2 regions of the Peribacillus sp. TH16 genome follow, and region 1 is predicted to be linked to the other one. Evidence: a T-box and tRNA genes for the amino acid it is inferred to sense, from the RefSeq annotation. Region 1 holds a T-box; the other holds one or more tRNA genes.
The links. A T-box is a leader RNA that pairs with one kind of tRNA and senses whether it is charged. The one in region 1 lies ahead of pheS (phenylalanine--tRNA ligase subunit alpha), so its partner is inferred to be a tRNA-Phe.

Region 2: it has a tRNA-Phe gene. The T-box ahead of pheS (phenylalanine--tRNA ligase subunit alpha) is inferred to sense a tRNA for this amino acid. The anticodon was not compared.

Annotation. Positions count from the first base shown of each region.
Region 1 covers NZ_JAEKEM010000009.1:1,389,427-1,395,063, reverse strand. The annotation lists gene JFV29_RS20790 ((Fe-S)-binding protein) at 1-265, shown strand, start outside; gene JFV29_RS20785 (YsnF/AvaK domain-containing protein) at 525-1,280, shown strand; gene JFV29_RS20780 (general stress protein) at 1,460-2,266, shown strand; gene JFV29_RS20775 (general stress protein) at 2,457-2,843, shown strand; gene sspI (small acid-soluble spore protein SspI) at 2,878-3,087, opposite strand; gene JFV29_RS20765 (TrmH family RNA methyltransferase) at 3,210-3,968, shown strand; T-box leader at 4,013-4,252, shown strand; gene pheS (phenylalanine--tRNA ligase subunit alpha) at 4,312-5,352, shown strand; gene pheT (phenylalanine--tRNA ligase subunit beta) at 5,380-5,637, shown strand, end outside.
Region 2 covers NZ_JAEKEM010000009.1:2,248,585-2,254,221, forward strand. The annotation lists gene JFV29_RS24800 (isochorismate synthase) at 1-90, opposite strand, end outside; gene JFV29_RS24805 (1,4-dihydroxy-2-naphthoate polyprenyltransferase) at 388-1,308, shown strand; gene JFV29_RS24810 (TraR/DksA C4-type zinc finger protein) at 1,454-2,203, shown strand; tRNA gene JFV29_RS24815 (tRNA-Glu) at 2,244-2,315, opposite strand; tRNA gene JFV29_RS24820 (tRNA-Ser) at 2,319-2,409, opposite strand; tRNA gene JFV29_RS24825 (tRNA-Asn) at 2,411-2,485, opposite strand; tRNA gene JFV29_RS24830 (tRNA-Ile) at 2,498-2,574, opposite strand; tRNA gene JFV29_RS24835 (tRNA-Gly) at 2,581-2,654, opposite strand; tRNA gene JFV29_RS24840 (tRNA-His) at 2,659-2,734, opposite strand; tRNA gene JFV29_RS24845 (tRNA-Phe) at 2,752-2,827, opposite strand; tRNA gene JFV29_RS24850 (tRNA-Asp) at 2,850-2,925, opposite strand; tRNA gene JFV29_RS24855 (tRNA-Met) at 2,932-3,005, opposite strand; tRNA gene JFV29_RS24860 (tRNA-Ser) at 3,110-3,202, opposite strand; tRNA gene JFV29_RS24865 (tRNA-Ile) at 3,221-3,297, opposite strand; tRNA gene JFV29_RS24870 (tRNA-Met) at 3,308-3,384, opposite strand; tRNA gene JFV29_RS24875 (tRNA-Ala) at 3,411-3,486, opposite strand; tRNA gene JFV29_RS24880 (tRNA-Pro) at 3,504-3,580, opposite strand; tRNA gene JFV29_RS24885 (tRNA-Arg) at 3,590-3,666, opposite strand; tRNA gene JFV29_RS24890 (tRNA-Leu) at 3,676-3,764, opposite strand; tRNA gene JFV29_RS24895 (tRNA-Gly) at 3,777-3,851, opposite strand; tRNA gene JFV29_RS24900 (tRNA-Leu) at 3,860-3,941, opposite strand; tRNA gene JFV29_RS24905 (tRNA-Lys) at 3,951-4,026, opposite strand; tRNA gene JFV29_RS24910 (tRNA-Thr) at 4,047-4,122, opposite strand; tRNA gene JFV29_RS24915 (tRNA-Val) at 4,134-4,209, opposite strand; rRNA gene rrf (5S ribosomal RNA) at 4,222-4,337, opposite strand; rRNA gene JFV29_RS24925 (23S ribosomal RNA) at 4,454-5,637, opposite strand, start outside.

The DNA.
Region 1 (5,637 bases):
AGAAGGAATTGATTTTAGGGAAATGAAAGATGCCGATCGTTGCTGCGGCTCAGCTGGGATTTATAATATTGTAGAATCAGAGATGTCTATGAAAATTCTCGATTCGAAAATGGAACACACTAAATCGACACAGGCAGATATTGTTGTTACAGCAAATCCTGGTTGTTTGCTACAAATGCAATTGGGAATTGAAAGAGAAAACTTGAGCGAGTGTACGAAAGCGGTTCATATTGTGGATCTGCTTTTAGAGGCTGTTGTTTTATAGTAGAAGAAAGCGGATATATTGATTGACTTCAAGTAGTTAATGAAAGCTTATAGATGGTGATATTTGGATAAACGTTAAATTTTAATATATGCGTAAGCCTTTGTTGTGGCTTGGTTTCAAGTAAAATGCCGTTCTGTTTTGAGAAAAAAATGTAATGATATAATCAAAAATGAAATATTACATCCTCGTTTACTTAGGGACCTAGCGGGTAGAGTTTATATATAACATCCACTCAACAAAACCTAAGGAGGAATGAAACATGAATAAAACAGTATATGGTGTATATGAATCGAATGCAGAAGTAATCCAAGCAATTAATGCACTTAAGGCTAAGGGCTTTGAGGGAGACGATATTTTGGTTGTTGCAGACAAGGAAGAGACATTAGATTTTACGAATCATCAACGAGAAACTGATGTGCATACGATGACAAATGTTCCAAACGACGAATCCTTTATGGACAAGGTAGCACGTTTCTTCATGCCAGATAATACGGCTGATCTTTCAACAAGATTAGCAGATGCAGGGCTTTCTAACAGTGAAGCGGCAGAGCATGTCTATGATGTAGAACAAGGGAAAGTTCTAGTTCTTGTAGAAGAGGGAGAAGGACATCTGGGAACGTCACGAAACAAATTCACTACCGGAGCAAGGGGTGTTGGAACGTCAGGAACAACGCTGGATACGAACTCAGCTAACCCCCTTTATAACGGTACCGAAAAAACGGATGCATTAAATAAAGACGACGTTTATGGAGTAAATGGACGAGGCCGTGAAGATAGTCTGGAAACAAGCAGTATTAATGAAGGGGAAACATTGCGTATCCCAGTTGTAGATGAAAAGTTGGAAGGATCGAAAATACCAGTTGTCACAGATGAAATTGTTATCAAGAAGCATGCTGTACAAGAAACTGAACAAGTCCAGGATACCTTCAAAAAAGAAGATATCCAGCTTGATAGTACTGAAGATACAATCGTACATGAAAAAAAGGCAACTGACCGAAGAAAAGAGCGCTTCTAAAAGAGTAATAAAAAGAGCCTGCAGTTTTTAAACTGCAGGCTCTTTTTATCCTAATTCTTTTTACAAGAGGGAATTTTAGAAAACCGCTTTTGGAGTAAGTCATCATTTGTTTAATTTGGGGCCATCCGGGTATAAATACACATAAGATTCAAATCGGAATTATCAAAGGAGGAAGAAGCATGGGAATAACATTATATGGTGTTTTTGATTCTAATCCGGAAGTTATTAAGGAAATACAAACTCTCAAAGTAAAGGGAGTTCGTGATGAAGAAATAACCGTAATAGCAGATAAAAAAGAAGATTTGAATTTTGGGAATGAAAAGCAGGAATCGGATGTAGACGTCATTACGAATTCATATAAGGATTCTTTTATTGAAAAGGTCAAACACTTTTTCTTAAACGAAGGATCTGGAGACATGAGGAGCCGGCTAGGAGATATGGGACTTGCCGATAGTGAAGCCACTGCTTATATAAACGAAATTCAAGCTGGGAAATTCCTGATTCTCCTGAATGAATCAGAAACCATATCACCGGAGGAAGTAGTAACTACCGACACCATGCAAAAAGCGGACAGGCTTACCGCAGAGAACCCACTTAAAACAGGCATGATGAATAATCCGGACCCTAACCTTTTCCCGGAAACAACAGCTAATGCTTATCAAACAAGGGAAGTAGAAGCCCAGCCTGGAAAAAGCGAAGAGCTTCATGGGAATTCTGCCAACTTATTTGAAAATCAATACCTGAACACGAATCGAGCTGAAGAACGAGAAATAAAGGCGAACTCCACCGAAAAATATAAGGTGGAAAAGCCTGGGGATTATGATGGAACACTAGCGAGCGACCCCAATGTAGACCCATTTTCTGTTGATACTAAAGGGGCACTGGATCGGACTATGAACCCGAATGTTGAAAGTGTGCAGCAAGAAGAAAAGGATATCATGCAAGATGAATACATCAAAAATCGAATTAACACCGATAATCTATAAGACGCAAAATAACAGCCTGCGCAAGGCTGTTATTTTTTTAAGGAATGGGTGGAAATCCTTTTATGCAAAGGATTCCTTTAATGATTGGTTAGGATTTCTCATTAGACAATTTGCTTGTTTATTGATCAAGCCGCAAGGTATAATTACAAAGGAATTTATTCTAAGTAGAGTAACAAGGAGGGGGAGAAACATGGAAAAAAACGTATATGGTGTTTTTGACTCTAATCCGGAACTACTTGCTGCAATTCAAGAATTACAAGCTAAAGGCGTTACTGGCCCCCAAATGACAGTAGCAGCTAATATAAAAAATGATGTGCAGCTTGGAAATGAACATACGGATATCCTGATCATCGCCAATCAGGATAAGGAGGACACTCTTTTTTTAAGAATCTTCCACTACTTCACAGATGAAGGATCTGGAGATTTACGCAGCTTTTTCACGAAATACGGCTACTCTTATGATGAGACAAAAGCGATGCTTGAAGAAGTGAGCGCAAAAAAATTCATCTTGCTGCTCGATGAAGAAGTATCTATCGATGAACTAAAGTCAGGCTTTGATAAAGTAGTGCCGAAGTAAGCGAATACAAAAAAATAACAGCCTGCGAGGGCTGTTATTTTTTTAATCCTGATTCGAGAACAGTAATCATTTCATGTTTTTCCTGCTCAGATGAATTTTGCCAAATGACCTCGAATAATACGCCCAATCCAGGAAGCATTTTTTCCTCGCCATTCTGAATTGCATCGACAATCGTGTCTTCTAGCTGCTCTTGAGTATTCCCGGTTACGTTTTGAATGATCGCATTCCTTAGGTTTAAATTCACATTTATTCCTCCTCTTACACATAATGACTCACATTAATAGCATTTCACAAACTGGCATGCAATATGTATGTAAATTGCGTTATAATAGGACAATCAGTGTAAAGTTAAAGGAGCGTTTACCCTTGAAATATATTGAATCCGTAAAAAACCCGCAAGTGAAGCAATGGAAAAAGCTATTGACGAAGAAAGAGCGCGACAAAACAGGGAAATATTTAGTCGAAGGCTTTCACCTCGTTGAAGAAGCGTTAAAAGAAGAAATCGTCATTGAAGTGATTGTTAATGAAGAAACAGAAATGCCTGCCCATTTTACACTAGAAGGCACAGAAGTCATTTATGTTAAAAATGATATTATGAAAGCGATTTGTGATACAGAGACCCCTCAGGGAATTGCAGCTGTATGTGAGCAGAAATCAATTAGTATGGCGTCCATTAATCCGGATAAACTATTGTTGATAGATGCGGTACAGGATCCAGGGAATATCGGAACGATGATTCGGACGGCAGATGCGGCTGGAATAGATGCTGTCATTCTCGGCGAAGGCTGTGCAGATCTGTATAATCCGAAAGTGGTCCGTTCGACGCAAGGAAGCCTGTTTCATATGCCTGTCATCAAAGGAAACCTTTCTGAAATCATCGATGAATTGAAGCAAAAAGGCACACCGGTTTACGGCACAGCCCTTGAAGGAGCCTCGCCATTTGAAGAAGTGGAAAAGTCCTCTCGATTTGCTTTGCTTGTTGGTAATGAAGGACAGGGAGTAGCAAAGGGATTGCTAGAGAAAACTACGAAAAACCTCTATATCCCTATCTACGGGAAAAGCGAATCTCTTAATGTAGGGATTGCGGCTGGGATTTTAATGTACCATTTACGAAAATCAATTTGAAACGGCTGACGAATTATAATATAATAAAACAGAATTTTATAATGAAAACAACGATGACAAAGAGTAGTAACTTAAGATATCCATAACCAGGGAAAAAATGCCGTGACTGAAAGCATTTTTATGGCGCTGCTTAAGGGAATTCGCCTTTCGAGTTGGCATTGGGAAGACATAGGGTCCGAAAAATGTTCCGGTGAAGAGCCGTTATTTTTATGAAGTGAGTGCGAAGTTTTTTTGCTTGTGCACTAATAAGGGTGGTACCGCGATACATAAACCTCGTCCCTTTCTGGGATTGGGGTTTTTTTGTGTTTATTTTTACAAAAGGAAAATAAAGGAGGAAGACATGATGCAGGAACGTTTAATAGAACTGCAGGAAGAAGCGTTGCAAAAAGTTGCCGCAGCTTCCGAACTAAAGGAACTGAATGAAGTCCGTGTTTCTTATTTAGGGAAAAAAGGGCCTATCACTGAGGTATTGCGTGGCATGGGTAAATTGTCAGCGGAGGAACGGCCGAAAATCGGTGCTCTTGCTAATGATGTTCGTGAAGCAATCGCTTCAAAAATTGAGGAGAAACAAAAAGCTCTTGAAACAGCTGCTGTCAATGCAAAGCTAGCAACAGAAACCATTGATGTTACACTTCCAGGACGACCTGTTAACAAGGGGAATCTTCACCCATTAACACGTGTTGTAGAAGAAATTGAAGATTTATTCATCGGTATGGGTTACACAGTTGCAGAAGGTCCAGAAGTCGAAAGCGACTACTACAATTTTGAGGCATTAAACCTGCCGAAAAGCCATCCGGCACGTGATATGCAGGACTCTTTCTACATCACAGAAGAAATCCTAATGCGTACACACACTTCACCGGTACAAGCTAGAACGATGGAAAAACATAAAGGCCAAGGCCCTGTTAAAATTATTTGTCCTGGTAAAGTATATCGCCGTGATAACGATGACGCGACACACTCCCATCAATTCCAACAAATTGAAGGCCTGGTCATCGATGAAAACATCAGCATGAGCGACCTGAAAGGTACGCTTGACGTGTTTGCGAAAAAAGTATTTGGTCAAGACCGTGAAATCCGTCTTCGTCCAAGTTTCTTCCCATTTACAGAACCATCTGTTGAAGTTGATATTTCTTGTAAAATCTGCGGTGGAAAAGGCTGCAGCGTCTGTAAACAAACAGGCTGGATTGAAGTGCTGGGCGGCGGGATTGTTCACCCGAACGTACTTGAAATGGCTGGATTCGATTCGAAAAAATACTCAGGATTCGCTTTTGGAATCGGTGTGGAACGAATCGCAATGTTGAAATACGGTGTGGATGATATCCGTCACTTCTATACAAATGATGTTCGTTTCTTAAAACAATTCCATCATCACGAAGCATAAATTTTATTTTAAAAAGGAGGACCTACCATGTTTGTATCATATAAATGGTTGCAAGATTATGTAGACCTTTCCGGCATCAATGCAACAGAGCTTGCTGACAAAATCACAAAAAGCGGTATTGAGGTTGAAGGGGTAGAAAAGAAAAGTGAAGGGCTTAAAGGAGTTGTCATCGGACATGTACTTGAACGTGAACAGCATCCAAATGCCGATAAATTGAATAAATGTCTAGTCGATATCGGGTTAGAAAATCCCGTTCAAATCGTCTGTGGTGCACCGAATGTCGAT
Region 2 (5,637 bases), 860 kb from region 1:
ACTGAATAGAACTTGACCATTCAAGTCCTTTGCCTTTTGTATAGCTGAAGCCAGTCCCTGAAACTGTTGAGTTTCTTCTGAGATAGCCAAAAAAATCCCCCCAAATGTACATTTTAAAAGCTTTTTAACCTATTTAAAGATACACCTCTCTTCAACCCAATGTCAATAAAACGCCCCTTTATCGAACGATTCATGACTGCTTTTTTCCTTATTATATGATTCTTAGTGAATGAAGTAGAATACCCTTGATATTGGAAGTGATCGTCTATGAAATTCAATTGACACTTCCCACCACTTTTCCTACACTAAATAGGATAACCTTTTGTGAACAATTTCAATATTTGATATAATTCAAGGGAACTAATAATGATTTTGAGGAGAGAAATAATGCAAACAGAATACGACGACCTTCCCCTTAAACGAACCTGGAAAATTTGGTGGGAGTTAATTCGTCCACATACACTTACCGCAGCTTTTGTTCCAGTCCTACTTGGAACTATGATTGCACTTTTAGAAGATGGCGTAAATTGGCTACTATTTGCAGCCATGATGATTGCAAGTATCCTGATTCAAGCTGCAACGAACTTATTCAATGAATACTATGATTTCAAGAGAGGCTTGGATACAGAAGAATCTGTTGGCATAGGTGGTGGCATTGTCCGTCATGGCATGACTCCAAAACTCATCATGACCTTAGCCCTTAGTATGTATGGCATCGCACTGATACTTGGAATCTATATCTGTGCTGTATCATCTTGGTGGCTTGCTGGGGTAGGACTGGTCTGTATGCTTGTCGGCTACCTTTACACTGGCGGTCCACTGCCTATTTCATACACACCATTTGGAGAACTTTTTTCTGGATTGTTTATGGGCTTTCTGATAATCTTGATTGCCTTTTTCATTCAAACTGGTTTTGTTTCTACCACAGCTATCTTAATTGCAATACCAAGCGGAATTTTAGTTGGGTTAATCAATTTATCCAATAACCTCCGTGACCATGACGGAGATAAGGCACACGGTCGAAAAACGATGCCTGTAGTAATGGGCAGAAAAAATGCCTTAACATTTATGGCGATTATGTTTGCCTTCTCTTACCTATGGCTAGTAGGATTAGTCCTAGCTGGAAGCGTTACAGCATGGATTTTGCTTGCCTTCCTAAGCATTCCGAAAGCCTTGGCAGCTATCAAAGGCTTCGTAGGTAAAACTTCACCTATTACGATGGTCCCTGCGATGAAAGCCACGGCCCAAACGAACACCTTCTTCGGCCTGCTTATGGCCATTGGATTATTCATCAGCTATCTTATTTAATCTCTAAGGACTGAGTCGATTTGACTCAGTCCTTTTTTGCTTCCTATCCAATTTGTTTCCCTCCCCTCCGATTCGGGTAATGAATAAGACACCCATCCAACCATTATTCAAATGAGATATAGACTTTCGAAGGAGTGAAATAAACATGGCAACCAAACAACAAACGCAACATTTAAAAAAAGAACTACTTATAGAAAAAGAAGAACTGAATAATAGGCTAAAAAATGATGAACAATCACTTCTAAATAAAAGTCAGACAGAATCTGTAGGGGAACTATCCTCCTATGACAATCATCCCGCTGACCTTGGAACCGAATTATTCGAAATGGAAAGAAACCAGGCACTAGATGAGCATGCACAATCTGAAATGGAAAAAGTCAAGAATGCATTGAATGCGATAGATGCAGGCTTCTATGGCCATTGTAAAACCTGTGATACTGAAATCCCTTTTGAACGGCTTGAAGCCATCCCTACCACTCTCTACTGTGTCGAGCACGCCCCAGAACGACCGACTATACAAGATCGACCAGTTGAAGAAGACGTACTGATTCCATCAAAGGGAAATAATTTTGAAAACCGTCATGGAAGTGAAATAGTAGATAAAGAAGATAGCTTTGGCGAAGTAGCCAAATTTGGTACATCTGAAACACCTGCGGATTACATGGGCGATCATGACAGCTATAATAATCTTTATAAAACAGAAGATGAAACCGATGGATTTCCTGAAGACTATGAAGGATTTGTAGCAAATGATATCGAAGGAAAAAAAATAAGGGGTATCCCGAATAAAAAGCAAAAGAACTATGAAGATACATTAGATGAAGAAAACGTTGAATCTCAGCTTGGAGACATTCCTTATAAACAAAAAGATAGTTATATCAATGAAGAGAAATAAATAAAAAAAAGAAGCATACAGAATGTATGCTTCTTTTTTATGACCCGTACGGGATTCGAACCCGTGTTACCGCCGTGAAAGGGCGGTGTCTTAACCGCTTGACCAACGGGCCAAATGGCGGAGAAGGAGGGATTTGAACCCTCGCGCCGCTCACGCGACCTACACCCTTAGCAGGGGCGCCTCTTCAGCCTCTTGAGTACTTCCCCATGGCTCCGCAGGTAGGACTCGAACCTACGACCGTTCGGTTAACAGCCGAATGCTCTACCACTGAGCTACTGCGGAACAATATGAATATGGTGGGCCTAAATGGACTCGAACCATCGACCTCACGCTTATCAGGCGTGCGCTCTAACCAGCTGAGCTATAGGCCCATAAATTGGAGCGGGTGAAGGGAATCGAACCCTCATCATCAGCTTGGAAGGCTGAGGTTTTACCACTAAACTACACCCGCGAAATGGGGCGACTGATGGGAATCGAACCCACGAATGCCTGAACCACAATCAGGTGCGTTAACCACTTCGCCACAATCGCCGTAATTTTTGAAATAATGGTGGCTCAGGACGGAATCGAACCGCCGACACAAGGATTTTCAGTCCTTTGCTCTACCGACTGAGCTACTGAGCCACATTTGTATTAAATTTTATAATGGCGGTCCCGACGGGAATCGAACCCGCGATCTCCTGCGTGACAGGCAGGCATGTTAACCGCTACACCACGGGACCTAATAATTGCGGGGACAGGATTTGAACCTGCGACCTTCGGGTTATGAGCCCGACGAGCTACCGGACTGCTCCACCCCGCGACGGTAATAATGAAACGATTTCGCATCAAGTTTTCGTGTAAATTGTTTCTTCCGCTTCCTCTATGTAAAGGTTGTTTCAAAACAACTTGCTGCTTTTAAAGAAATGGAGGAGGTAGAGGGATTCGAACCCCCGCGGGATTTGACTCCCCTGTCGGTTTTCAAGACCGATCCCTTCAGCCGAACTTGGGTATACCTCCGTGGCTAAAAAAATTACATGGTGGACCTTGTAGGACTCGAACCTACGACCGGACGGTTATGAGCCGTCTGCTCTAACCAGCTGAGCTAAAGGTCCTTATATTTATTGGTAGCGGCGGAGGGGATCGAACCCCCGACCTCACGGGTATGAACCGTACGCTCTAGCCAGCTGAGCTACACCGCCAATATAATATAAGTTTTGATGAAAAATGGTGGAGCCTAGCGGGATCGAACCGCTGACCTCCTGCGTGCAAGGCAGGCGCTCTCCCAGCTGAGCTAAGGCCCCATTCATTAGAAATCACGTGGTCGGGAAGACAGGATTCGAACCTGCGACCCCTTGGTCCCAAACCAAGTGCTCTACCAAGCTGAGCTACTTCCCGCAAAAAACATGGTGCGCCCGGCGGGAGTCGAACCTACAACCTTCTGATTCGTAGTCAGATGCTCTATCCAATTGAGCTACGGGCGCATATTAAGATGGTGCCGAGGACCGGAATCGAACCGGTACGGTAGTCACCTACCGCAGGATTTTAAGTCCTGTGCGTCTGCCAGTTCCGCCACCCCGGCACATACGAAAAGTGGAGCGGAAGACGGGATTCGAACCCGCGACCCCAACCTTGGCAAGGTTGTATTCTACCACTGAACTACTTCCGCATGAAAGATGCGGGTGAAGGGACTTGAACCCCCACGCCTTGCGGCGCCAGATCCTAAGTCTGGTGCGTCTGCCAATTCCGCCACACCCGCATAATATAATGGTGAGCCATGAAGGATTCGAACCTTCGACCCTCTGATTAAAAGTCAGATGCTCTACCAACTGAGCTAATGGCTCGTACGTTTAATAATAAAAGATGGTGCCGGCAAGAGGACTTGAACCCCCAACCTACTGATTACAAGTCAGTTGCTCTACCAGTTGAGCTACACCGGCAGGTGTAAAAATGGTGGAGGATGACGGGATCGAACCGCCGACCCTCTGCTTGTAAGGCAGATGCTCTCCCAGCTGAGCTAATCCTCCATATGTGTAACTGCTTGGCGGCGTCCTACTCTCACAGGGGGAAACCCCCAACTACCATCGGCGCTGAAGAGCTTAACTGCCGTGTTCGGAATGGGAACGGGTGTGACCTCTTCGCTATCGCCACCAAACAATGTTAACATTTTTTTAAGACATTTATTATTATAACGTCTTTTTGAAAAAATGCAAGAAGAAATTTTCATTCCTTCAAAACTAGATAATAAGAAGGTATTTCATTTTTTAAAGCGTGGTTAAGTCCTCGATCTATTAGTATCAGTCAGCTCCACATGTCGCCACGCTTCCACCTCTGACCTATCAACCTGATCATCTTTCAGGGATCTTACTAGCTTGCGCTATGGGAAATCTCATCTCGAGGGGGCTTCATGCTTAGATGCTTTCAGCACTTATCCCGTCCGCACGTAGCTACCCAGCTATGCCTTTGGCAAGACAACTGGTACACCAGCGGTGCGTCCATCCCGGTCCTCTCGTACTAAGGACAGCTCCTCTCAAATTTCCTGCGCCCGCGACGGATAGGGACCGAACTGTCTCACGACGTTCTGAACCCAGCTCGCGTACCGCTTTAATGGGCGAACAGCCCAACCCTTGGGACCGACTACAGCCCCAGGATGCGATGAGCCGACATCGAGGTGCCAAACCTCCCCGTCGATGTGGACTCTTGGGGGAGATAAGCCTGTTATCCCCGGGGTAGCTTTTATCCGTTGAGCGATGGCCCTTCCATGCGGAACCACCGGATCACTAAGCCCGACTTTCGTCCCTGCTCGACTTGTAGGTCTCGCAGTCAAGCTCCCTTGTGCCTTTACACTCTACGAATGATTTCCAACCATTCTGAGGGAACCTTTGGGCGCCTCCGTTACTCTTTAGGAGGCGACCGCCCCAGTCAAACTGCCCACCTGACACTGTCTCCCACCCCGATAAGGGGCGCGGGTTAGAATTTCAATACAGCCAGGGTAGTATCCCACCAACGCCTCCACCGAAGCTAGCGCTCCGGCTTCTCAGGCTCCTACCTATCCTGTACAAGCTGTACCAAAATTCAATATCAGGCTGCAGTAAAGCTCCACGGGGTCTTTCCGTCCTGTCGCGGGTAACCTCGCATCTTCACAGGTACTATAATTTCACCGAGTCTCTCGTTGAGACAGTGCCCAGATCGTTACACCTTTCGTGCGGGTCGGAACTTACCCGACAAGGAATTTCGCTACCTTAGGACCGTTATAGTTACGGCCGCCGTTTACTGGGGCTTCGGTTCAAAGCTTCGCTTGCGCTAACCTCTCCCCTTAACCTTCCAGCACCGGGCAGTGTCAGCCCCTATACTTCGCCTTGCGGCTTCGCAGAGACCTGTGTTTTTGCTAAACAGTCGCCTGGGCCTATTCACTGCGGCTTTTCCGGGCTATTCACCCTAAAAAGCACCCCTTC